DNA from 2 places in the Pseudoalteromonas sp. 2CM36K genome. Region 1 is predicted to be linked to the other one. Evidence: predicted binding sites of a transcription regulator. Region 1 holds the regulator's gene; the other holds the start of a gene.
What was found. The regulator MetJ, encoded in region 1, represses methionine synthesis genes. The targets are predictions, from matches to a motif close to TAGACGTCTAGACGTCTA.

Region 1 (11,799 bases):
CATTACTGTGTTACCAAGAGATACTTGGCCGTCACCACCAATAACAACTTTGTCATCACGGCGTACACTTACGATTGTAGTCATGTTATTCCTCATCATCGCGCTGCAAGGGGCAGCGCGTAAAAATCGATTATGAAGAGGTTATATGGGTGAATGGTTTAAATTCAAGTCCAGCCCCAAATTCCGCAGCCGACAATATTAATTCGTTTAAGTTTGTTCTTGTCACTTTCTGCATGACGCTTGGTTTCATAAGGCCCTAAACGCACTTTGTACCAAATACCATTGCTGCCTGTGGTTTTTTTGATTTCTGAAATTAATCCTGCAAACGCTATTTTAGCTTTTAAGGTTTCAGCTTGCTGATGGGTTCTAAATGAACCACATTGCATGACATAAGGACCTTTTTGTTCAAGTTCTTTTACTTCAACCTGAATCTCATGCTCTTTAATTTCTTTAATAAATTTAGGTGGCCGCGGTTTAGCTATTTCTACTTGTTTTTCGGGTGTTGGATTTGCTTGCTTTTCAACAAGCTCTGGGTCGGCATTGTTTTTAACAAACCAGAGTCCGTATGCAAAACCACCGACTAGTAACAAGGCAATAATGATTAACAAAAACGGGAAGGGTTTTTTTGCCGGCTCTTGTTTAGTATTTTTTCTATTTTTTGGTTTTTTATTAATATAATCGTGCTGTGCCATGGTGTTATATGTGGCCTTACCTAAATCATGTCTGTAGGGTCTACGTCTAAACTCCAGCGAACTTTTTGTGCAAGTTTGCTAGTGCTGAGATAATCAACCATTTGCGCGAGATACTGATGTAGTATGCGTCGATCTTGCGCTTGAATATGTAATTGAAAACGATACATTCCCGCAATTTTTTCTAAAGGCGCGGGGATCGGTCCGAGCAATTGTATACCAGATACCCCATTGACAGGAACCAAATCCGTTAGAAAGTCGACGACTTGCTTTATGTTATGCCCTTGTGCGCGAACAATTGCCATACTCGTAATAGGTGGCAACTGTGCATCACTTCGCTCAGTGAGTGCAAAGCGGGCAAAATCTTGATAGCCATTATTAACTAAGTCTTGTAATAAGGGGTGCTCAGGAAAGTGCGTTTGTAATAATACTTCACCGGGTTCGCCAGAACGTCCCGCGCGTCCTGCAACTTGTGTTACTAATTGTGCTAAATGCTCAGTAGCCCTAAAGTCACACGAATACAAACCACTATCGACATCTAAAATAAGTACTAGGCTAACATCAGCAAAATGGTGGCCTTTTGCCAGCATTTGCGTACCAACTAAAATACGTGCGCCGCCTTGGTTTATTTCATCCAGTGCTTTTTCAAGGCTACCTTTACGCCGAGTTGAGTCACGGTCGATACGGCTGATCGGGGTGTCTGCAAATTCACTACTTAAAAACTCTTCTATTTGCTCGGTGCCTTTGCCGTTAGGAAATATTTGCGTACTGCCACAGTCAGGGCATTGATGCGGTACATGATATTGATCGCCACAATGGTGGCAAATCATTTGGCCTATTGCCTTATGGAAAGTCGCACTGGTGCTGCATCGGCTACATTCACTCAACCAACCACATTCATGACAAATCAAGGTAGGAGAAAACCCACGGCGATTTAAAAATACCATCACCTGCTTTCCTCTATTTAGGTGCTGGCGCATTATTGCAAGACTGGCATGCGCAATACCGGCTCGATCAGGCTGACCTTTCATGTCGAGCAGCTTAAACTGATTATCGGTGGCGGTTTGCGCGCGCTCACTTAATGTGAGTAACTGGTATTTGTTATTAATTGCTTTATGCAGTGTTTCTAATGCCGGCGTGGCGCTACCTAAAATAAGTGGAATTTGATGCTGATAGGCACGATACGCAGCTAAATCACGGGCATGATAGCGTAAAGTGTCTTGTTGTTTAAATGAGGCATCATGCTCCTCATCAACCACAATCATCCCGAGCTTTAAAAATGGCAGAAAAATACTCGAACGGGTGCCTATAACAATGGCACAACTGCCTTTTTCACAAAAGCGCCATGTTTGTAGACGTTCGTTATCGGTTAATGCCGAGTGCCATAACATAATAGGGGTGTCAGGAAAGCGACGTCTAAAACGATTGACCGTTTGAGGCGTTAGCCCTATTTCAGGAACAAGCACTAGCGCCTGTTCGCCACGTTTTAATACTTCTTCTAGGCATTGTAGGTAAACTTCGGTTTTTCCGCTGCCAGTGACACCTTCTAGCAAAAAGCTCTTAAACCCAGTACTTTGATTAATTGCAGTGCAGGCAATGGCTTGCTCTTTATTCAAACGAGGTTTGCTGCCAACCGTTGGCGAGGTATGTTGCCATTGATTGTCGTGTTCAATGGTTTGAATTATTAGCTCTTTATCTAAAAGGGTATCAATGGTTTTTTTATTAAACCCGAGGGCTTTGAGTTCGGTTAATGATGATTTACCGGATGCTGATAATTGCTTAAGCAGATTAAGCTGTGTTTTAGCTTTTAAAGACGGTAAAAGTGCCCCCTTTTCGCTTAATGTCACCATGTTTATACTGGTTTTATCAGGGCACTCACCTTGGCGCAGTGCACTGGGCAATGCAATATGAATAGTTTCACCGAGTGGATAGCAATAATAACGCGCTGTAAACTTCAGTAGCTCTAAATGCTGCGCAGATAACACCGGTGAGTCGTCAATAACTTCAATAATAGATTTTATTTTGCCTTCGGGGACTGCTGTATCCGCTTTTAAGCTAAGAATAACCGCTACTTTACGTTGATTGCCAAAAGGGACTAACGCGCGCATACCAGGCTGTAATTGAGTCAGCGGTACTAATTGCTCATCCACTTTATAATCAAAGGTGCGAGGCAAGGGGACTTTTATTGCAACTTCAGCAAAATGCATAACAACTCAACCAATTAACGTAATGGTTTAATGTACTAAAAATAGCATTAAAAGCCTACCGACAAATCAGTAATGAATAGGTGTTTGCCGAGTTTTTAGCAAAAAGGGTAATTAAAGCTTGTGTGCGTGCGGGTTGTTGGATAAAATTCGCGACCAATAAATTTGTTTTAACGACGTATGGTGCCAGACTTCGGGTTTGGAGAGCGATGCGGCCTTAACTAGAGGTTCCTATGAAAGAAGGTATTCACCCTAAGTACGAAGTAATTTCTGCAACTTGTTCATGCGGAAACAAATTCGAAACTCGTTCTACTCTGTGTAAAGACATTCACTTAGACGTATGTTCTGCGTGTCACCCGTTTTACACTGGTAAGCAAAAGATTTTAGACACTGGCGGCCGTGTTGATCGCTTCAACAAGCGCTTCGGTGCACTTAGCAGCAAAAAATAATTTTTTGTTTCTATGTAAAAAAAGCACCTTAGGGTGCTTTTTTTGTGGCCAAAATTTACTTTCCTATCTGCTTTCTTAGCAATTTTGTATTTATTTTTTTTGCATAACTATTTCCTGTTCTTATTCTGAGTATGCATAAACATTTGCAGACAAAACAGCCAATATTCTCTATATTTTTATTTGTTAAACTTTAAAGATGGTACTCAAATGCAGGTAACGTGAGGTTATTTGTGTTTAAAGTTAAATAAAATTCGGTATTTCACTATTTTAATTTAAGACTAAAAAATACGCTTTATAAAAATAGAACAAGGGCAAAAAGTACCTGTGTTTTTCATTTTTATGACGAATTTATATTTTAAAAATGTCAGGATAATCTAGGGAAGTTGCTGATAAATCACTTAAAATTAACAGTTCTAGCATATAACAGGATAGACCTGATATTGCTTGGAATTTAAAAATAATAAAGGTATCGTAGATTAAAACTACCTCTCACTTTAACTTAAATTGCAGGATATAATCGCGTTATGTCAGATTTTCGTGAACAAGCACTACATTACCATGCCCATCCCGTTCCAGGTAAAATCAGTATTGAGCTGACCAAGCCCGCTGAGACGGTTAAAGACCTCGCGCTCGCATACAGCCCCGGTGTCGCAGAACCTGTTCGTGAAATTGCCGCTGATCCAGCAAATGCCTACAAATATACTGGTAAAGGAAATATGGTTGCGGTTATTACTAACGGCACCGCAATTTTAGGCTTAGGTAATTTAGGTCCACTCGCTTCAAAACCCGTTATGGAAGGTAAAGCGCTACTATTTAAGCGTTTTGCAGGGTTAGACTCTATAGATATTGAAGTTAAGCACCGTACTACCGAAGACTTTATTAACACGGTGGCTAATATTGCCGACACCTTTGGTGGAATTAATTTAGAAGATATTAAAGCGCCAGAGTGTTTTGAAATAGAAAAAGCGCTTATAGAGCGTTGTAGCATTCCTGTTTTTCATGATGATCAGCATGGTACGGCTATTGTAACGGCTGCGGGTATGCTAAACGCGCTGGAAGTACAGGGCAAAGCAATTGAAGATGCAATTATTGTATGTTTAGGTGCCGGCGCTGCAGCTGTTGCCTGTATGGAGCTTTTAATTAAGTGTGGCGCGTTGCGTGAACATATTTATATGTTAGATCGCAAAGGAGTTATTCATACGCGTCGTGATGACTTGAATGAATATAAGCAATTATTTGCAAACAATACCGATAAACGTACTTTACAAGATGTAATTGAAGATGCCGATGTGTTTGTGGGTGTATCGGGCCCTAATTTATTAGCCCCTGAAGATTTAAAATTAATGGCTGATAGACCCGTGGTATTTGCTTGTTCAAACCCCGATCCTGAAATCGATCCGCAATTAGCACACGCTGCACGTAACGATTTAATTATGGCTACAGGTCGCTCTGATTATCCGAATCAAGTTAATAACGTATTGTGTTTTCCGTTTATTTTCCGTGGTGCGTTAGATGTACGTGCCAGTGAAATAAACGACGAGATGAAAATTGCTGCTGTGGAAGCAATTCGCAGTATTGCTAAAGAGCCCGTGCCGACTGAAGTGCTTACTGCCGCAGGCATCGACAAATTAGAGTTTGGTGCTAAATATATTATACCAAAACCAATGGATCCACGTTTGTTACCACGCATAGCTAAAGCGGTTGCGCAGGCGGCGGTAGACTCTGGTGTGGCACAAATTGATATGCCAGAAAACTACATGGCGTAATTGTTACGTGTAAATTAGCGCAAAAAAAACCTCAGCATTTGCTGAGGTTTTTTTTTGTATAAAGACCCTTCTAGTCTTCATTTAAAATAGGCACTTCTAGTCCCATTTCTTGCATTATTTTCTTCACTTCTTCAGGTACTTTTTCTGCGTTATCTTTACGCAAATCATCATCATTAGGCAGCGGTTGCCCGGTAAACGCATGCAAAAACGCTTCGCATAAAAGCTCGCTATTTGTTGCATGACGTAAGTTGTTTATTTGACGACGAGTACGTTCATCAGTTAATACTTTTAATACATTTAGCGGGATCGAAACGGTGATCTTCTTTACTTGTTCGGATTTTTTCCCGTGTTCTGCGTATGGGTGAATATATTCACCATTCCATTTAGCCATAAGATGTATCGTTGCCTCAGATTATAAATTGCTCACACAGCATCAAAGCGTGTAAATATGCGTGAAATTCTATCGGTTTAAAAAAGATAGTCAAATACTAGTTATTTAGCTATCTAGACATTTAAATGTTTTGACATCTTAAATTGCATGCGCTACCTTTTAGACGTCTAAACATCCAAACCAGTAAAGGTAGCGAAAATGAGTGAAAAAAATAAGGCAACAATTGCTGTTCGTAGTGGAATAGAAGCCGACAAGCAGCATGGTGCGGTTGTTCCACCGCTTTATTTATCAACAACTTACTCATTTGCTGACTTTGATACAAAGCGCCAATATGATTATGGCCGCAGTGGTAACCCTAATCGTGACATTTTGGCTGAGGCGCTCACGGAGCTTGAAGGTGGCGCTAAAGGCATTATTACCGCAACAGGCATGGCAGCCGTTCACCTAACAACACAATTACTTAATAGTGACGATACGTTAGTGATCCCTCATGACTGTTATGGGGGCAGCTATCGCTTATTTACTTCGCTAGAAAAGCGCGGCTTATTAAAACTAGAAGTGGTCGATTTTACCAAAAGCGACAGTTTGACACGCATCCTTGCTATTAAACCTAAGCTGATTTGGATTGAAACACCTAGCAATCCTATTTTACGCTTAACAGATATTAAAGCGGTAACTGATACAGCTAAACAGTGTGGTGCACTCGTTGCCGCCGACAACACATTTTTATCGCCAGCATTACAAAACCCGATTAAGTTTGGCGCTGATATTGTGGTGCACTCAACCACAAAATATATCAATGGCCATTCAGACGTTGTTGGTGGCGCGGTTATCGCAGCGACTGCTGAGTTAGGTGAAGAGTTAGCGTGGTGGGCAAATAACATTGGCATCACCGGCGCGCCATTTGATAGCTATTTAACTCTCAGAGGCTTACGTACTTTAAACGTGCGTTTAAGGCAACACCAAGAAAATGCACTCGCCATTGCACAGTATTTAGAACGTTCCCAGTTTGTTGCCCAAGTTTACTACCCAGGTCTTGAATCACACTCTCAACATGCGCTAGCTAAGGCGCAGCAGCTTGGCTTTGGTGCTATGGTTAGTTTTGATATAAAAGGCGATATAAACGATGCTGCAGCGTTTTTAACGCGCTTAAATGAATTTAGCTTAGCGGAATCATTAGGTGGAGTAGAAAGTTTGATTTGTCACCCTGCGACTATGACCCACGCCGGCATGGACGCAACCGCGCGTGCAGAAGCCGGAGTAGGCGACACGCTTATTCGTATCTCGGTGGGTATTGAAGATGTAAATGATTTACTCGCTGACTTAGACAGGGTATTTAATTTGGTGCGCCCAGGGCAAGCCGATCCCGGCCTATCGGCAAAAAGTGGTGCTAGTGAATCATTTGGTTCAGCAAAGTTAAACGCGGCGCATCCGGCGTTATGGTAGTGCATACCATTCTTCAAAATACGAAACATAAATGCGAGTCGGTATTAATATGGTAAATCAGGTTCATAAATTTGGTGGTTCGAGTTTAAGCTCAGCGGATCGCTTTAAAAGTGTCGCAAATATTATTTTAACTCACGCTCACGCTGGGGATTGTGTGGTGGTATCGGCCGCCGGTAAAACCACCGATACCTTAGTTAAACTGTGGCAAAGCTATCAACAGCAAGACACTCAAGCTATTGCTGATATTGTATTGCTATTGAGCAACCATCAAATAGCTCTAATTGAGCAATTATTAATAGCTAACGCTAAGCACCATGCGCTTGATTTACTTGAAACTGAGCTCAGTATTATTACCAAGCAGGCTAAGCAAGGGACATTAGCTGAAGCTGCGTTATTAGCCCATGGTGAATTGTGGTCTGCAAGGTTACTAAGCGCTTACTTAGAACAACTTAACGTTAGCGCTTGTGCCCATGACGCTAGGCAGTTATTTACGTTAGATGCCGGACAGCTGCAGCATGCTAATAATCAGCAGCAGTGCTTAAAAGCCATACAGACGAGTAAAATTAATGTAGTTACAGGGTTTATTGCGGCTGATTTACATGGTGAAACAGTGACCTTAGGGCGAAATGGCAGTGATTACAGTGCCACTTTATTAGCGCGGTATTGCAATGCTAAAAAAGTCTCTATTTGGACTGACACTCAAGGTGTTTTTAGTACTGATCCGCGTAAGGTTGCTAATGCGGTTAAGTATGCGCGAGTGTGCCGTGATCAAGCTAATTTATTAGCGAGGTTAGGTAATCCAGTATTACACGCTAAAACATTATCGCCATTAAAAGGTACCGATATAGAATTAGTTGTTCGCAGTAGTTACGATCCTCAAGGCAGTCATACCGAAATAGTTAAACTAGGAATGAGTAAACAAAAACGCTTTTTAACCACAGTAAATAATGTGGATTTACTCATTGTTGATGATCTGAGTGAAGGCGAAGTAGCACATGTTAGCCAACTTATTCAGCATAGTTTGCATCACTTTGAACACGAAGGCGAAATCTACTTACTAGTCCCTGCGTCAGCGACACATCAGGTGGCTAATTATTTTGCTGGCCGCGCCAATATTAGTGAGTCAAACTTAAATGGGGTGGCGATTATTGCACCTGATCAAGAGGTAGCGCCGCTTGGTAAGCAAAGTGAAGCCTTATTACAAACACAATCTATCCAGCCTCGGTTTACCCATTACGGTGAGGGATATACGTTACTATTAACCGATCAAGTACTTGAAAGTGATGTGCTGAGCCTGTTACATGACAAGCTCATTAATAAAGCACAAGAAATAGCTTTAATTATTGCAGGACTTGGTAATGTAGGTGCTGAGTTTATGCGCCAATTACCTGCTCAACTAGCACGCTTATCAACTGATTTTAACGTCAAGTTAGTAGCGCTTTTACGCTCAGAGCAGATGCTGGTGAATGCTAATGGATTAGACTGTGAAAGCTGGCAACTTCAATGGGAAAACCATGCAAGCTCCTATAAACAAGCCGATTTATTGTCATACATAGATACTCTTGAGTATGAACATAAAATAGTGATCGACATGACCGCAAGTGAATATTTTAGTCAGCTTTATAGTAAGTTAGTTGAATTAAACTGCCATCTAATTAGTGCTAATAAATACGCGGGAACCGCATCGCTTTCGTGGTATCAAACACTACGTGAAAGCCTTGCTCAACGTGGCTTACATTGGCGTTATAATGCAAGTGTAGGGGCCGGACTACCGATTAATTTTGCCTTGGCTGATTTACAAAATAGTGGCGATAAAATAACGCGAATAGAAGGCGTGTTTTCAGGCACGCTGTCATGGTTATGCAGTATGTATGATGGCAGTAAAGCGTTTTCAGATTTAGTTCTAGAAGCGCAAGCTTTGGGGTTCACAGAGCCTGATCCTCGAGAAGACTTATCTGGACGAGATATGCAACGTAAGTTGCTTATTTTAGCGCGTGAATTAGGTATTGAATTGGAACTTGATGACATTTCTTTATCCGCATTGATGCCCGATGAGTTAAGTGCTGGCAGCTGGAATGACTTTATTGATAATAAGGCTCGTTTAGATGCGTTTATTGAGCAGCATGCGCAAGCGGCTCAGCAACAAAATGCTGCACTGTGCTACACCGGGTTATTAGAGTTTGAAAACAACACGCTAAACGTTAAGGTAGGGATTGCCTATGTACCAAAAAGCGAAGCGGTTGCGAATTTGACCCCTGGCGATAATATTTTTGTGATTAATACCCAGTGGTATAACCAAAACGCATTAGTGATACAAGGCCCCGGTGCGGGTAAAGAAGTGACTGCTGCTGGCGTTCACTCTGACTTATACTGGCTGGTACAAAATATTAGTTAGACCATCAAAAAGGCCGCTAATTAGCGGCCTTTTCATTGTTCACTATATTTAAAATAGCTCTTCTTCAGTTTTAGTGTTTTCTTCAAATATATCATTTGGTTGTGATAACACATACTTGGTAGGAGCGGTGCCTTTTTCAAAGTATTCAAAACGGCTGGTGTAATCGTTTTTATGACTTAATAACCCGGTTTCTAAATCAATACGAATAGAAACTAAGCCTTCAGGTGGTTCGATTGGCGCAGCAGGTTTACCATCCAGTGCAGCGCGCATAAAATCAACCCATGCAGGCTGAGCTGTTTTTGCGCCTGACTCAGCACCTGATATTTGACCACTTCCTAAGTTGTTATTGTAGGTTGAGCGTCCCAGTGTATTACCTGGGTTATCAAAGCCAACCCAAACTGATGTCATCACATCGCGGTTAAAGCCACTAAACCAAGTATCTACAGAATCATTAGTCGTGCCTGTTTTACCAGAAAGATCGCGACGTTTTAGCGCTTGTGCACGCCAGCCTGTTCCACTCCAACCGGTTTTATGTGACCAGCTACCGCCACCCCAAATAGCACTATTCATTGCGCTGGCAATTAAAAATGCATTTTGTTTAGAGATGATCTGCGGCGCACAATTTGGTGCTACGTGCTCACCTAGCATTAGCGAGCTAGGTGTTGTCGTTTCATCATCACAAATAATGGTGGGATTGGTTTTAAATAACGTATTACCCATTGCATCTTGGATTTGTGAAATAAAGTACGGCTCAATTAGGTGACCGCCATTAGCAAAAGCACTCATCCCACGAGCTAATTCAAGCGGCGTAATGGATGCACTGCCTAATGCCAGTGACTCACTACGATTTATATCTTTATCGTCAAAACCAAATTTTAATAAATGATCGGCTGTTCTTTGCAGTCCAACGCCCCTTAATAAGCGTACGGAAATTACATTCTTAGATTGGGCTAAAGCACGACGAATGCGAATTGGACCATTATAAATAGCTGGGCTGTTTTTTGGTCGCCATGCAACGCCTTGGCTCTTATCCCATTGATTTATAGGAGCATCATTTAAAATTGACGCTAGTGTGTAGCCTTTTTCAAGCGCAGCTGAATATATAAACGGCTTAATATTTGAGCCTACTTGGCGTTTAGCTTGTACAGCTCGGTTGTATTGGCTTTGTTCAAAACTATATCCACCAACAATGGCTTTTATGCGCCCGTCTTGTGGGTCTAAAGAAACAATGGCGCTCGCCGCTTCAGGTATTTGACTTAAAATATAGCTATTATCGTCATTTTTGCGCAGCCATATTTGCATGCCTGGGGTTAATATATCGCTTGCTGTTTCAGGCGCAAAGCTTTGGCGATAGCGTGTAATAAACTTACGTGCCCATTTTAGGTTATCCCAAGTAAGGGTTGTGCGCTCGCCGCTTTTAAGTATAACTTCAGCGCTTTTATCGCTCACGCTTAACACCGCAGCCGTTTTTAAAGGGCCAAATTCATTAACAGCTTTTAAAGTATTTAATAATTTCGACTGCGTTAATGGCGGCTCTGTTTGCGGATCCCACAATATGGCTTCAGGGCCTCTAAAGCCATGGCGCATATCGTAGGCATGTAGGTTATTAACTAGAGCTGTTTGTGCTGCTTTTTGAACATCTGATTCAACAGAGGTGTACACTTTAAACCCTGAGTTATAGGCTTTATCTATACCGTAGCGTGACACCATTTCTGCTCGTACCATTTCTGAAATGTACGGCGCATATAAGTCAATTTCAGCTCCATGAAAATACGCGGTAATTGGTTGGTTAGTGGCTTCGTTATACTGCGCTCTTGAAATATACTTCTCTTCAAGCATTCTTCCTAACACCACATTTCTTCTTGCTTTAGCACGTTCTGGATTACGAATAGGATTAAGTGCTGAAGGAGCTTTTGGTAAACCAGCAATCATTGCCATTTGCGCAAGAGTTAACTCTTTTAGTTCTTTACCATAATAAACTTGAGCCGCAGCACCAATACCAAAGGCACGATTTCCTAATTCGATTTTATTTAGGTAAAGCTCAAATATTTCATCTTTTGAGAGGAGGTTTTCGATATGAATGGCAATAAATATTTCTTTTACTTTACGAATGTAGGCTTTTTCTCGTGTTAAAAAGAAGTTACGAGCTAATTGCATGGTAATAGTACTGGCACCCTGTTTTTTCTCACCAGTAGAAATAAGTACTAGTGCTGAGCGCACAATACCAATTGGATCAATACCGATATGATCGTAAAAGCGGTTATCTTCAGTTGCCAAAAAAGCCTGCAATAAAGGCTGGGGAATTTGGTCTATAGTTACAGGGATCCGTCTTTTTTCACCAAATTGGTTGATTAAAAGCCCATCTTTAGTAAATACTTGCATAGGCGTTTGTAATTGCACGTTTTTTAAAACTTGCACGCTGGGAATATCGGATTTAACGTAGTAATAAAGGCTGAGCA
Region 2 (11,799 bases), on a different contig from region 1:
GCCACTCTTCGTACTCAGTGTAGTTACCATCAAAGAAGTTAATTTGTCCTTCGTCGCGGTAATCTAAAATGTGCGTTGCAATACGGTCAAGGAACCAACGGTCATGCGATATACACATTACACAGCCTGGGAACTCTAAAATAGCGTTCTCAAGGGCGCGAAGTGTTTCAACATCAAGGTCATTGGTTGGTTCATCCAGTAGTACTACGTTACCACCGGCTTTTAAAAGCTTAGCAAGGTGTAAACGGTTACGCTCACCACCAGATAAGTCTTTAACAAATTTTTGCTGATCGTTACCTTTAAAGTTAAAACGGCTAACGTAAGCACGGCTTGGGAACTCAAAGTTACCAATTTTTAGCACGTCTTGGCCGTCAGAAATCTCTTCAAATACAGTTTTGCTTTCGTCCATGTTGCCACGGAACTGATCAACGGTTGCAAGCTCTACAGTTTCACCTACGCTAATGCTGCCGCTATCTGGTTGTTCTTCGCCACTTAGCATTTTAAATAGGGTTGATTTACCCGCGCCATTGGCACCAATAATACCCACAATAGCGCCTTTAGGCATGCTAAAGCTTAAATCATCAATTAAAACACGGTCGCCAAAGCTTTTACGTAAGTTGTTTACTTCTAATACTTGGTCACCTAAACGTGGGCCAGGTGGAATAAACAATTCGTTGGTTTCGTTACGTTTTTGGTAATCAGACTGCTGTAGCTCGCTAAACTGTGCCATACGCGCTTTTGACTTAGCTTGGCGACCTTTAGGGTTTGAACGCACCCATTCAAGTTCTTGTGCAATTGATTTTTGACGTGCTTTTTCAGATTTTTGCTCTTGCTGTAAGCGGGCATCTTTTTGCTCAAGCCAAGAAGAGTAGTTACCTTCCCACGGAATACCTTCACCACGGTCAAGCTCTAAAATCCAGCCAGCCACATTATCAAGGAAGTAACGGTCATGCGTTACCGCCACAACGGTGCCTTCGTAGTCATGTAAGAAGCGCTCAAGCCAAGCAACCGACTCAGCATCTAAGTGGTTAGTTGGCTCATCGAGAATAAGCATATCTGGTTTTTCAAGTAATAAACGACAAATAGCAACACGGCGGCGCTCACCACCTGAAAGGTGCTCAATTTTAGCGTCCCACTCAGGTAAACGAAGTGCATCGGCAGCACGCTCTAAAACGTTATCGATATTATGACCATCGTGCGCTTGAATAATTGCTTCAAGCTCACCTTGCTCTTTTGCAAGGGCGTCAAAGTCTGCGTCTTCCATTGCGTACTCGTTGTACACTTCGTCAAGGCGGTTTAGTGCGTGTTTTACTTCACCAACAGCTTCTTCAACTATTTCGCGTACTGTTTTGCTTTCATCCAGTACTGGCTCTTGCGGTAAGTAACCAATTTTAGTACCCGGTTGAGGGCGAGCTTCACCTTCAAAGTCTTGGTCAACACCGGCCATAATGCGAAGTAATGTAGATTTACCAGCACCATTTAAACCTAGTACACCAATTTTAGCGCCAGGGAAAAAGTGCAACGAAATATCTTTTAAAATTGTGCGCTTAGGTGGCACAACCTTAGATACTCGACTCATCGAGAATATAAACTTATCAGGTAAAACCATGGAGGAAAGCCTTCAAATAATAATAAAAATTTCAATGCTGTATTGTAGTTGTTGAGGGGTTAAACAGTCAACGAATGGGGCTGTTTTAAAGTACATATTCAATTTGTACAAACCGGGTGAATAATTTTCATTTGGACATCTATACATCTAGAGGTTGATATTTTTAGCATTCTGTTCATAATGAGAGCGTATAAATTCTCGGTTTTTATGAGTAGGAGTAAAATATGCCAATCACAGTGAAAGACGAGCTACCGGCTATTGCCCGTTTGCGTGAAGAAAACGTGTTTGTAATGCCAAAAAGCCGTGCAAAAACGCAAGAAATTCGCCCAATGCGTTTGGCTATTTTAAATTTAATGCCTAATAAAGTAGAAACCGAAGTACAGTTTATTCGTTTGCTTGCTAATTCTCCTTTGCAAGTAAATGTAGAGCTATTGCGCTTAGATACGCACCGCAGCAGTAGCAACTCAGAAGAGCACTTAGATACCTTTTACCGTTATTTCTCTGAGGTAAAAGATAATAACTACGATGCGTTAATTGTTACCGGCGCGCCACTAGCACACCTTGAATACGGCGATGTAGCCTACTGGGATGAGCTAAAAGTGATTATTGACTGGGCAGAGCAACACGTTACCTCCACACTTTACTCATGCTGGGCGGCGCATGCGGCGTTGTATCATCGTTACAATTTAAAACGTGATTTAAAAAAAGATAAACTCTGTGGCGTATTTACCCACCAGTGTTATTTTGATCACGGAGCACTTACTCGTGGCTTCGACGACACCTTTTTAGTGCCGCACTCACGTTATGGCCACGTTGATATAAATAAAATTAATGCCTGCGACGATATAGTGGTATTGGCAGGCTCTGAAAAAGTAGGCGCTTACTTAATGAAAAATAAGTCGGGCAGCCAAGTGTTTATAACCGGCCACCCAGAATACGATGCCGATACATTAAAAGCAGAGTACGAACGCGATTTACAAAAAAGCCCAGACGCGCCAAAACCCGAAAACTATTTTCCAGATAACGATGCAAGTAAAAAGCCGTCTAAAACGTGGCAAAGCCACGCCTTTTTACTGTTTTCAAACTGGTTAAATTACTACGTGTACCAAACTACACCTTATGATATTAATTTAGTTAGCCAAGATGTGAGGACTAACAACTATGCCGAATAACGTGCCAAACAAAAATAAGCAAAGCGAATTAAGCGCTGCACTAAAACAGCGTATTTTAATTTTAGATGGTGCAATGGGCACTATGATCCAAGCGCATAAGCTTGAAGAAGAAGACTACCGGGGTGAGCGCTTTAAAGACTGGCACGTGCTAATAAAAGGCAATAACGATTTATTAAGCCTTACCAAGCCCGAGTTAATTGCTGATATACACCGCAGCTTTTTAGCCGCCGGTGCGGATATTATTGAAACCAATACTTTTAATTCGACCACCATTTCGATGGAAGATTACGACATGGCAAGCATAAGCCGTGAGGTAAACCTAGAGTCGGCTAAATTAGCACGCGCAATATGTGACGAGTTCACTGCTAAAAACCTAGAAAAGCCACGCTATGTAGCCGGTGTGTTAGGGCCAACCCCTAAAACCTGTTCTATCTCGCCAGATGTGAACGACCCAGGCTATCGTAATATTACCTTTGATAAGATGGTTACTGCTTATGTTGAGTCTACTCTTGCATTAATGGAAGGCGGCGCTGATTTAATACTTATTGAAACCATTTTCGACACCCTCAATGCAAAAGCCGCCTCATTCGCGGTAGAAGAAGCGTTTGAACAAGCCGGGCGCACATTACCAGTGATGATCTCGGGCACCATTACCGATGCCTCAGGGCGAACGCTTTCAGGGCAAACAACTGAGGCATTTTATAACTCTATTCGCCATATTAAGCCTATTTCAATTGGCCTCAATTGCGCCCTTGGGCCAGACTTACTTCGCCAATACGTAGAAGAGCTTTCGCGCGTGTGCGAAACCTTTGTCTCTGTTCATCCTAACGCGGGCTTACCCAATGAGTTTGGAGAATACGACTTAGAAGCAGACGACATGGCTGCCGAGATTATCGATTGGGGTAAATCGGGCTTTATAAATATTGTTGGTGGTTGCTGTGGCACTACGCCTGCGCATATTCGTGCGTTTGCCAAAGGGCTTGAAGGGGTTAAACCTCGCCCATTACCAGAGCTTGATGTACGCATGCGTTTGTCAGGCCTTGAAGCCTGTAACTTAAACTAGGAGCCAACATGACACAGCAAATTGCAGTATTTACCAATGTTGGTGAGCGTACCAACGTAACTGGCTCGGCCATGTTTAAACGTTTGATCATGGAAGAAGATTATGAAACAGCCCTTAATGTTGCTCGCGAACAAGTAGAAAATGGCGCCCAAGTTATTGATATAAACATGGACGAAGCCATGCTGGACTCAAAAGCGGCCATGGTGAAGTTTTTAAACTTAATTGCCTCAGAGCCTGATATATCTAAAGTGCCTATAATGGTCGACTCCTCTAAATGGGATGTAATAGAGGCAGGACTTAAATGTATTCAAGGCAAGGGCATTGTTAATTCCATTTCACTCAAAGAGGGCGAAGAGCCATTTAAGCGCCAAGCTAAAATTATTAAACGCTTTGGTGCCGCCGCTGTTGTAATGGCATTTGATACCGACGGCCAAGCCGATACTGCCGATCGTAAGTTTGAAATTTGTGAGCGCAGCTACCGTATTTTGGTCGACGAAATTGGCTTTCCGCCAGAAGACATTATATTCGATCCCAATATATTTGCCGTAGCCACCGGTATAGAAGAGCACGACAACTACGCTGTGGAATTTATTGAAGGCACACGCCGTATTAAGCAAAACTTACCGCACTGTAAAGTGTCGGGCGGGGTGTCAAATGTATCGTTTTCGTTTAGAGGTAATAACCCGGTACGCGAAGCGATTCACTCGGTATTTTTATACCACGCGATAAAAGCGGGGATGGATATGGGGATTGTAAACGCAGGGCAACTTGCGGTTTACGACGACATCCCCGAAGAACTTCGCAAAGCCGTAGAAGACGTAATTCTTAATACCGATTCAGGTGCAGGTGAGCGCCTTGTAGAACTTGCGCCTAAATATTCAGGCATGGCACAAGCCGAACGCGTAGAAGATTTAGAATGGCGCACATGGCCTGTTGAAAAACGTCTAGAACACGCGCTTGTTAAAGGTATAACCACCTTTATAGATGAAGACACGGAAGCGTGCCGCGCTGCCGCCGATAAACCTATTCACGTGATTGAAGGGCCATTGATGGATGGCATGAACGTGGTAGGGGATTTATTTGGCGCAGGTAAAATGTTTTTACCCCAAGTTGTTAAATCAGCCCGTGTAATGAAGCGCGCAGTGGCCTACCTAGACCCATTTATTGAAGCCGAAAAAGAAGAAGGCGCCACTAATGGTAAAGTGGTTATGGCCACCGTAAAAGGTGACGTGCACGACATAGGTAAAAATATTGTAGGCGTGGTACTGCAATGTAATAACTACGAAGTAATCGACTTAGGCGTAATGGTACCTGCCGAAAAAATACTGCAAACAGCTATCGACGAAAAAGCCGATATTATAGGCCTTTCTGGTTTAATTACCCCATCGCTTGACGAAATGGTACACGTAGCCAAAGAAATGACCCGCCGAGGTTTTGAATTACCACTTATGATTGGCGGCGCAACCACCTCAAAAGCGCATACCGCAGTAAAAATAGAGCCGCAGTACGACAAAGGCGTGGTGTATGTAAATAACGCCAGCCGCGCGGTGGGTGTGGTATCGAGCTTGTTATCTAAAGAGCTAAAACCCGCCTTTTTAGAAAAAACCAAAGCCGAATACGACAAAGTACGCGAACAACAAGCGCGCAAAAAGCCGCGCTCAAAACCGGTTACCATACAGCGCGCCCGCGATAATGCTGCAAAGCTCGATTGGGATAACTACACCCCACCCGTGCCGAAAAAGCTGGGTGTGACCGAATTTAAAAATGTATCAATTTCGACTTTACGTAAATACATAGACTGGACCCCGTACTTTATGACCTGGTCAATCGCCGGTAAATATCCGCGCATAATGGACGATGAAGTCGTTGGTGAGCAAGCACGTAGCTTATTTAAAGACGCTAACGATATGCTCGACGACCTTGAAAAGTCAGGTGCTTTGCAACCTTTAGGTGTCATTGGTTTATTCCCTGCAAACCGCGTGGGGGATGATATAGAAATTTACACCGACGAAACTCGCAAAGAGTTGTTAGCCACCTCGTGCCATTTACGCCAGCAAACCGAAAAAACCGACTTTGCTAATTACTGTTTAGCCGACTACATTGCGCCAAAAGGCATACCTGATTACTTTGGTGCGTTTGCGGTAACGGGCGGCCTAGAAGAGGACGACCTCGCCAATGCGTTCGATGCCAAGCAAGACGACTACAATAAAATAATGGTTAAAGCAGTTGCCGACAGGCTCGCCGAAGCCTTTGCAGAATACCTACACGAGCAAGTGCGTAAAGAGTATTGGGGATATGCACCAGATGAAAACCTGCCTAACGATGAACTCATTCGCGAAAACTACCAAGGTATTCGCCCAGCACCGGGTTACCCAGCGTGCCCAGAGCACACCGAGAAAAAGAAAATTTGGCAACTACTCGATACCGAAAAGCGCATTGGTATGCAGCTCACCAGCTCCTACGCCATGTGGCCAGGTGCTGCTGTTTCGGGCTGGTATTTCTCACACCCAGAGGCAAAATACTACGCCGTAGCCGCGGTGCAAAAGGATCAGGTAGAAGATTACGCCAAGCGAACTAATATGACACTCGCAGAGGCTGAAAGATGGCTATCGCCTAACTTGGGGTATGAGCCTGATTAGAAGAGCAGCGGTCAAAAGTTGAAGCGGTCAGTTTTTAGCTGTCAGCTATCAGTAAAACAAAAACGAGCCAAGTTAGGCTCGTTTTTTATTTTAAGAACTAGGTTGTTTACAAAGAGTTTATTTAGTGGAATGATTAATCAATATATAAATTCCCGTTTTAGGGGGCACTAACTAAGATAATGGGTAATGTTAAGCTATTGGCTTTTTTAAAAGGATTTACATGAATAAAAAAACTTCAAACTTAGTCATTATATTTTTATCTGCATTCATTACATCGTTTGTTAGCCGCTATTTAACTGATTCAATAATAAACCTAAAAGATCTACCTTTCTATATGGAGTTTTTACTTTTCCTAGCTATTTATTTGGTAATTTATTTCCCACTAAATTGTGTATTCGAAAAATTCGTTGTTAAGTCAACATCTGATAGTTAGAAAAACAGTAAGGCAGAATGAAGCATAATGAGTCAGAGGGTTCGCTATACAAGGCTTTTCAGGTATTTTTGCTTATTGTTTTGTCGCATATCTGTGTAGCAATCGGCTTGCTTTTAACCACTTTTAAACAAGGCAATTTTATGAAAACGATTGGTATATTGGGTGGTATGAGTTGGGAGTCAACAGCCAGCTATTACAAAGCTTTAAACGAAGGCGTTAAACACTCATTGGGTGGGCTACATAGTGCTAAAATTTGTATGGTGAGTGTTGATTTTTCGGAAATTGAAGCGCTACAGTATCAAGGCGATTGGCAACAAACAGCTAAGTTACTCACCAAGGCAGCTAAATCGGTAGAGGTTGGTGGTGCCGACTTTTTACTTATTTGTACCAACACTATGCATAAAGTGGCCGATGAGATTGCCAGTAATATTACCATTCCCATTTTACATATTGCCGATGCCACCGCTGAGCAACTAAAGCTCGATAACATTACGCGAGTAGGGTTGTTGGGCACGCAATTTACAATGGAGCAAAACTTTTACAAAGAGCGTTTAACCAATAAGCATAACATTGAGGTATTAATACCTGAACCTAATGAGCGAAAGCGAGTGCACGGGGTTATTTATTCGCAGTTATGCCAAGGTATTATTGATGACGATTCGCGAGCTGATTATGTGCGCATTATAGAGCGCTTATTTGCACAAGGCGCGCAGGCCATTATTTTAGGTTGTACTGAAATCGCCTTGTTGGTAAAGCCACAACATACGCGGGTTCCGCTTTACGATACCACCAAAATACATGCCGAAGCAGCAGTGAAGTTAGCGCTGGCAAAATAGTTAAGCTTGAGATAACAAAAAAACCGCCAATTGGCGGTTTTTGTTAGCAAGTAAAGCTGTTAACACGCTTTATTTTAATGACCTTTCTCAAAGTCATTTACTTCGCGCTCGGCTTCCTCTTTCGATTTACCGTATTTTTGCTGAATTTTACCAACAAGCTCGGTACGGCTACCTTCAATTTTATCTAAATCATCGTTAGTAAGATCGCCCCATTTTTGTTGCGCTTTACCTTTAAGTTCTTTCCAGTTTCCTTCGATACGATCGCTATTCATAATTAGCTCCTTATTAAGAGTGATGATTTTTCATTTTAAAAGCGTTACTAATAAAATGATTTTTAACGTTCACTTATAAAATTGCAAAGGCTATACCAGAAAGTAAAATGTTTAATTTTATTTATATATCAATTGTTTATGGTTTTTTGATGCGTAAAGTTTTTTTGCTGGTGGGGAGCTTTATAAAAATTCTGCAGGGTGGCTTGTAATTATTGCAGGGACTGTGACTTCAGGGGCTGTTACTTCAAGGGGGATTATTGCAAGTACACTGTGCTAGATTTTATAAGAACAAAAAAAGCGAGCTATTAAAGCTCGCTTTGCTGTTTAATAAAGGAATTAATGTCTAAAGCTTGGCATTAGCGCAGGAATGCCTGGCAGCATACCTACCAGTGCCATTACACTGGTTAATAACACAAACATAATAAGCGGGATGACCCAGCGACTCATTCGCGATAAATCAGCACTTCTTTCTTTACAGCCAATAAGGCCTAAGTTATCCAAAAGCATAGTCAGTGACCAACCAAATGCAGGGTTTACTAAGCTTGAGGCAAACACCACAATAGCGGCTGATTGCGTGGTTTTACCTTCACGGGTCATTTCCATACCCGCTTCAAGTAGTGGAATAAACACCCCTACAATTAAGGCAACACACAATACTGGCTGCCAAATAGCTAAGTCCATTGGATAGCCCCAAACACCCGCGATAGTACAAAATAACGCAGTTAAAATTGCGCCTGCAGGAATAGGGCGTTTTGCAATAGCAGCAGGAACAATGTAAGTGCCCCAAGATGACGCAAAGTTAGCTCCGCCTAATAGCGAGCCAAAGGTTTGTCTTGTTGATGCGCTAAGCATGGTATCGTCAATATTCATTTGTACTTTTTCAGTACGCTCTGGGTAACTAATTTTTTGAAATACTTGATGGCCTAAAAAGTCAGGCGACCACATAGCAACTGCTAAAACTGCAAAAGGAAGTACAACTACAAAGCTTTCAGCGGTTGGTAAACCAAGCATCCAACCAGTGTTTTCCCCCCACCAGTACATAGGGTTCATGTTTGGTAAGCCCGGTGCGGTATGAAACTCAAACGGTGCGCCCAATGCAAAAGCAGTAAAACCACCAATTAAACAGCTCAGTGGTACGGCTAACCAGCGTTTTTTGTAATGCTCCAACAAAGCATAAAGTAAAATTGTGGCTAAGATTACGATAAAGGCAATATGGGTCATTTGAATTTCTTCAGCCCATGCAAACAGCTTTTTAACTTGTGAGATGGTACCCACAAAGCCTAAATAGAGGAGTAGGCCACCACACACCCCTTTACTGGTGAGCTTGGCCATGAGGCTGCCGCCTTTACTAAATGCTAATATCAATCCAAAGGCACCTATGAGTAAACCAAAGGCCATAGGGTGTCCGCCTGCGGCAACTACAATAGGAATTAATGGAATGAGTGGGCCATGAGTACCCGCTAAGTTAGCGGTCGGTAAAATAAAGCCCGAAAATAGTAAAATAAATAGCGAAACAATTAAAAGTTCGTAGCGTACGTTTTCAAGTACAAAGCCATCACTTAAACCCAAAGGGCCTGCAAACGTAGCAGCAATGGCTGCAACCATGACTATTTTACCTATAGTAGCGGCCATCGCTGGAATGGTGTCTTCAAATTCAAAGCGATAATCTCTAAATGGTAAATTTGGACGCCAGCGTTTTGGCTGCATAATTTGCAGCTCGTGCTCTAGGTAAGCGTCGCGGCTTTCAAACTCAGAGCTGGGCTTATGAAGATTTTCATAGCTATCGGACACGGTTTGAGTATCCGCTCTTGGTATAGCATCAGATGAATTATCATCTAGCGGCTTGGTGGTCATGACTTCTCCTGCAACTTAGTTGCTAACTCAAAATAAAAATACAGCTTTTACAAAGCAAATGAACATTGAGTGCGCAGGGTAAAACAGCTTGCTACAGATTGTAATTAGGCAAAAGGTCGTGCATAGCCCAGTTTAACGCTTTGTAAGTGTTAACAAAAATAGCAAAGGGATGTGTTGTAAATGGCTTGTTAAATCTAAAAGATATTTAAATTCAATGTCTTATGTTTTTGTTTTTACAGTGTGCTCTTGCCATGCATAATAGCAAAAAGGTCATAAAATCAGCAGATTCAGCAGCAATCATTCTTTAGTCTAATAAAGGTGGCGTTAGCCGCTATTTGCTTATTATAAATACAATTAGCCGCAAAGTTGCACAAAAGCTAACAATACTAAGCTTTAACGGAACGACTATTTTTGGACTCAAGATAGGGTTTTGAAAGGTAATAATAGGAGTAAAGTAAAAATATAGCGCAAAGTGACTAAATAAGAAAATGAGCTCGGCGATAAGCTTACAAAATTTATCAGGGATGAAACGCATTTTATTTGGTTTGTCAGCGCAGCAACAAGCGCGGATTAATGATTCACAGCAAGATGAATTACGTCAACAGCAAGCTTGTTTTAAGCAAATGAGCTTTACCAAAGGCATAGAAGGAATAGTGAGTAATAGGCATCGTGCTGATCAAAATAAGCGCAGCAGCAAGAGACTAAAACGTTAGACGAAATGATCAGCCAAGCACATAGTTGTACCCTACATAAATAACTGCTAATTTTTGCTACAATGGCGGCAAAGTAATTTAGGGTAAATAGCGTGCTGCCGGTTCAAGAAATATATAACTCACTTATTGATGCATTAAAAGCCAACCCAATCACCTTACTGCAAGCGCCGCCTGGTGCTGGTAAATCAACGTGGTTGCCATTACAGCTTATGCGCGATGGGCATTATAAACACATAGTGATGTTGGAGCCTCGACGCTTAGCTGCACGTAATATTGCCAATTACCTAGCCCAATGCCAAAACGAAACGCTGGGGCAAAGTGTCGGTTTACGGGTCCGAGGTGAGAGTAAAGTAAGTGCGAACACGCGCCTTGAAATAGTCACCGAAGGCATGCTTACGCGCATGTTACAAAATGACCCTGAGCTCAGTGATGTTGATTTACTGATTTTTGATGAGTTTCATGAGCGTTCCATCACAGCAGATACCGCGCTGGCTTTTGCTTTAGAATCGCAAGCGGCACTGCGTGAAGATTTAACTATTATGCTGATGTCGGCCACCCTTGATAGCGAACGCTACACTGGGTTTTTTAATTGCCCAGTAATTGAGTCAAGCGGGCGAAGTTACCCCATTGACGAAATATATTGCCCAATAAAAGATGAAAGCCGCTGGCTTGATGCCATCCCCGCTATTATAAAACAAGCACTCAATGAGCAAACCGGCAGTGCGCTGGTATTTTTACCCGGTCAACGAGAAATACTGCGCGTGCAACAAGCATTGAGCGACTTACCTAGTAACTGCCTAGTCGCCACTTTATTTGGTGAGCAAGATAAAGCCAATCAACAAGCTGCAATAGCACCTGCGCCTCAAGGGATGCGAAAAGTAGTACTGACCACCAATGTTGCCGAAACCAGCTTAACCATTGAAGGTATTCGAATTGTGATTGATAGCGGCAAGCGCCGTGCAGCCAGCTTTAATTTAAAAACCGGTGTAACTGAGCTGACGACTCAAAGTATATCTCGTTCATCGGCAGTACAACGCGCAGGGCGTGCAGGACGAATAGAACCAGGGGTTGTGTATCGTTTAGGTTCAAAACAAACTTTTGAGCGACGAAACAGCCACGATAACCCTGATATTTTGACCTCAGATATTAGCCAACTGATGCTTGAGGCAAAGCAATGGGGCGCAAGCATTAGTGAACTCACCTTACTT

Region 2: a site for MetJ is predicted at 1,742-1,759, ahead of metA (homoserine O-succinyltransferase). Genes of this name have one in related genera too.

The regions. Positions count from the first base shown of each region.
Region 1 is NZ_JALNTK010000008.1:72,717-84,515, reverse strand. Features, by position in the region: gene hslV (ATP-dependent protease subunit HslV) at 1-84, opposite strand, end outside; gene MTN97_RS06875 (SPOR domain-containing protein) at 165-692, opposite strand; gene priA (primosomal protein N') at 713-2,896, opposite strand; gene rpmE (50S ribosomal protein L31) at 3,127-3,342, shown strand; gene MTN97_RS06860 (malic enzyme-like NAD(P)-binding protein) at 3,867-5,108, shown strand; gene metJ (met regulon transcriptional regulator MetJ) at 5,179-5,499, opposite strand; gene metB (cystathionine gamma-synthase) at 5,698-6,945, shown strand; gene metL (bifunctional aspartate kinase/homoserine dehydrogenase II) at 6,995-9,340, shown strand; gene MTN97_RS06840 (penicillin-binding protein 1A) at 9,389-11,799, opposite strand, start outside.
Region 2 is NZ_JALNTK010000001.1:126,850-138,648, forward strand. Features, by position in the region: gene ettA (energy-dependent translational throttle protein EttA) at 1-1,609, opposite strand, end outside; gene metA (homoserine O-succinyltransferase) at 1,834-2,781, shown strand; gene MTN97_RS00590 (homocysteine S-methyltransferase family protein) at 2,771-3,844, shown strand; gene metH (methionine synthase) at 3,853-6,483, shown strand; gene MTN97_RS00600 (aspartate/glutamate racemase family protein) at 7,057-7,752, shown strand; gene MTN97_RS00605 (CsbD family protein) at 7,827-8,024, opposite strand; gene MTN97_RS00610 (DUF3360 family protein) at 8,361-9,878, opposite strand; gene MTN97_RS00615 (hypothetical protein) at 10,367-10,591, shown strand; gene hrpB (ATP-dependent helicase HrpB) at 10,684-11,799, shown strand, end outside.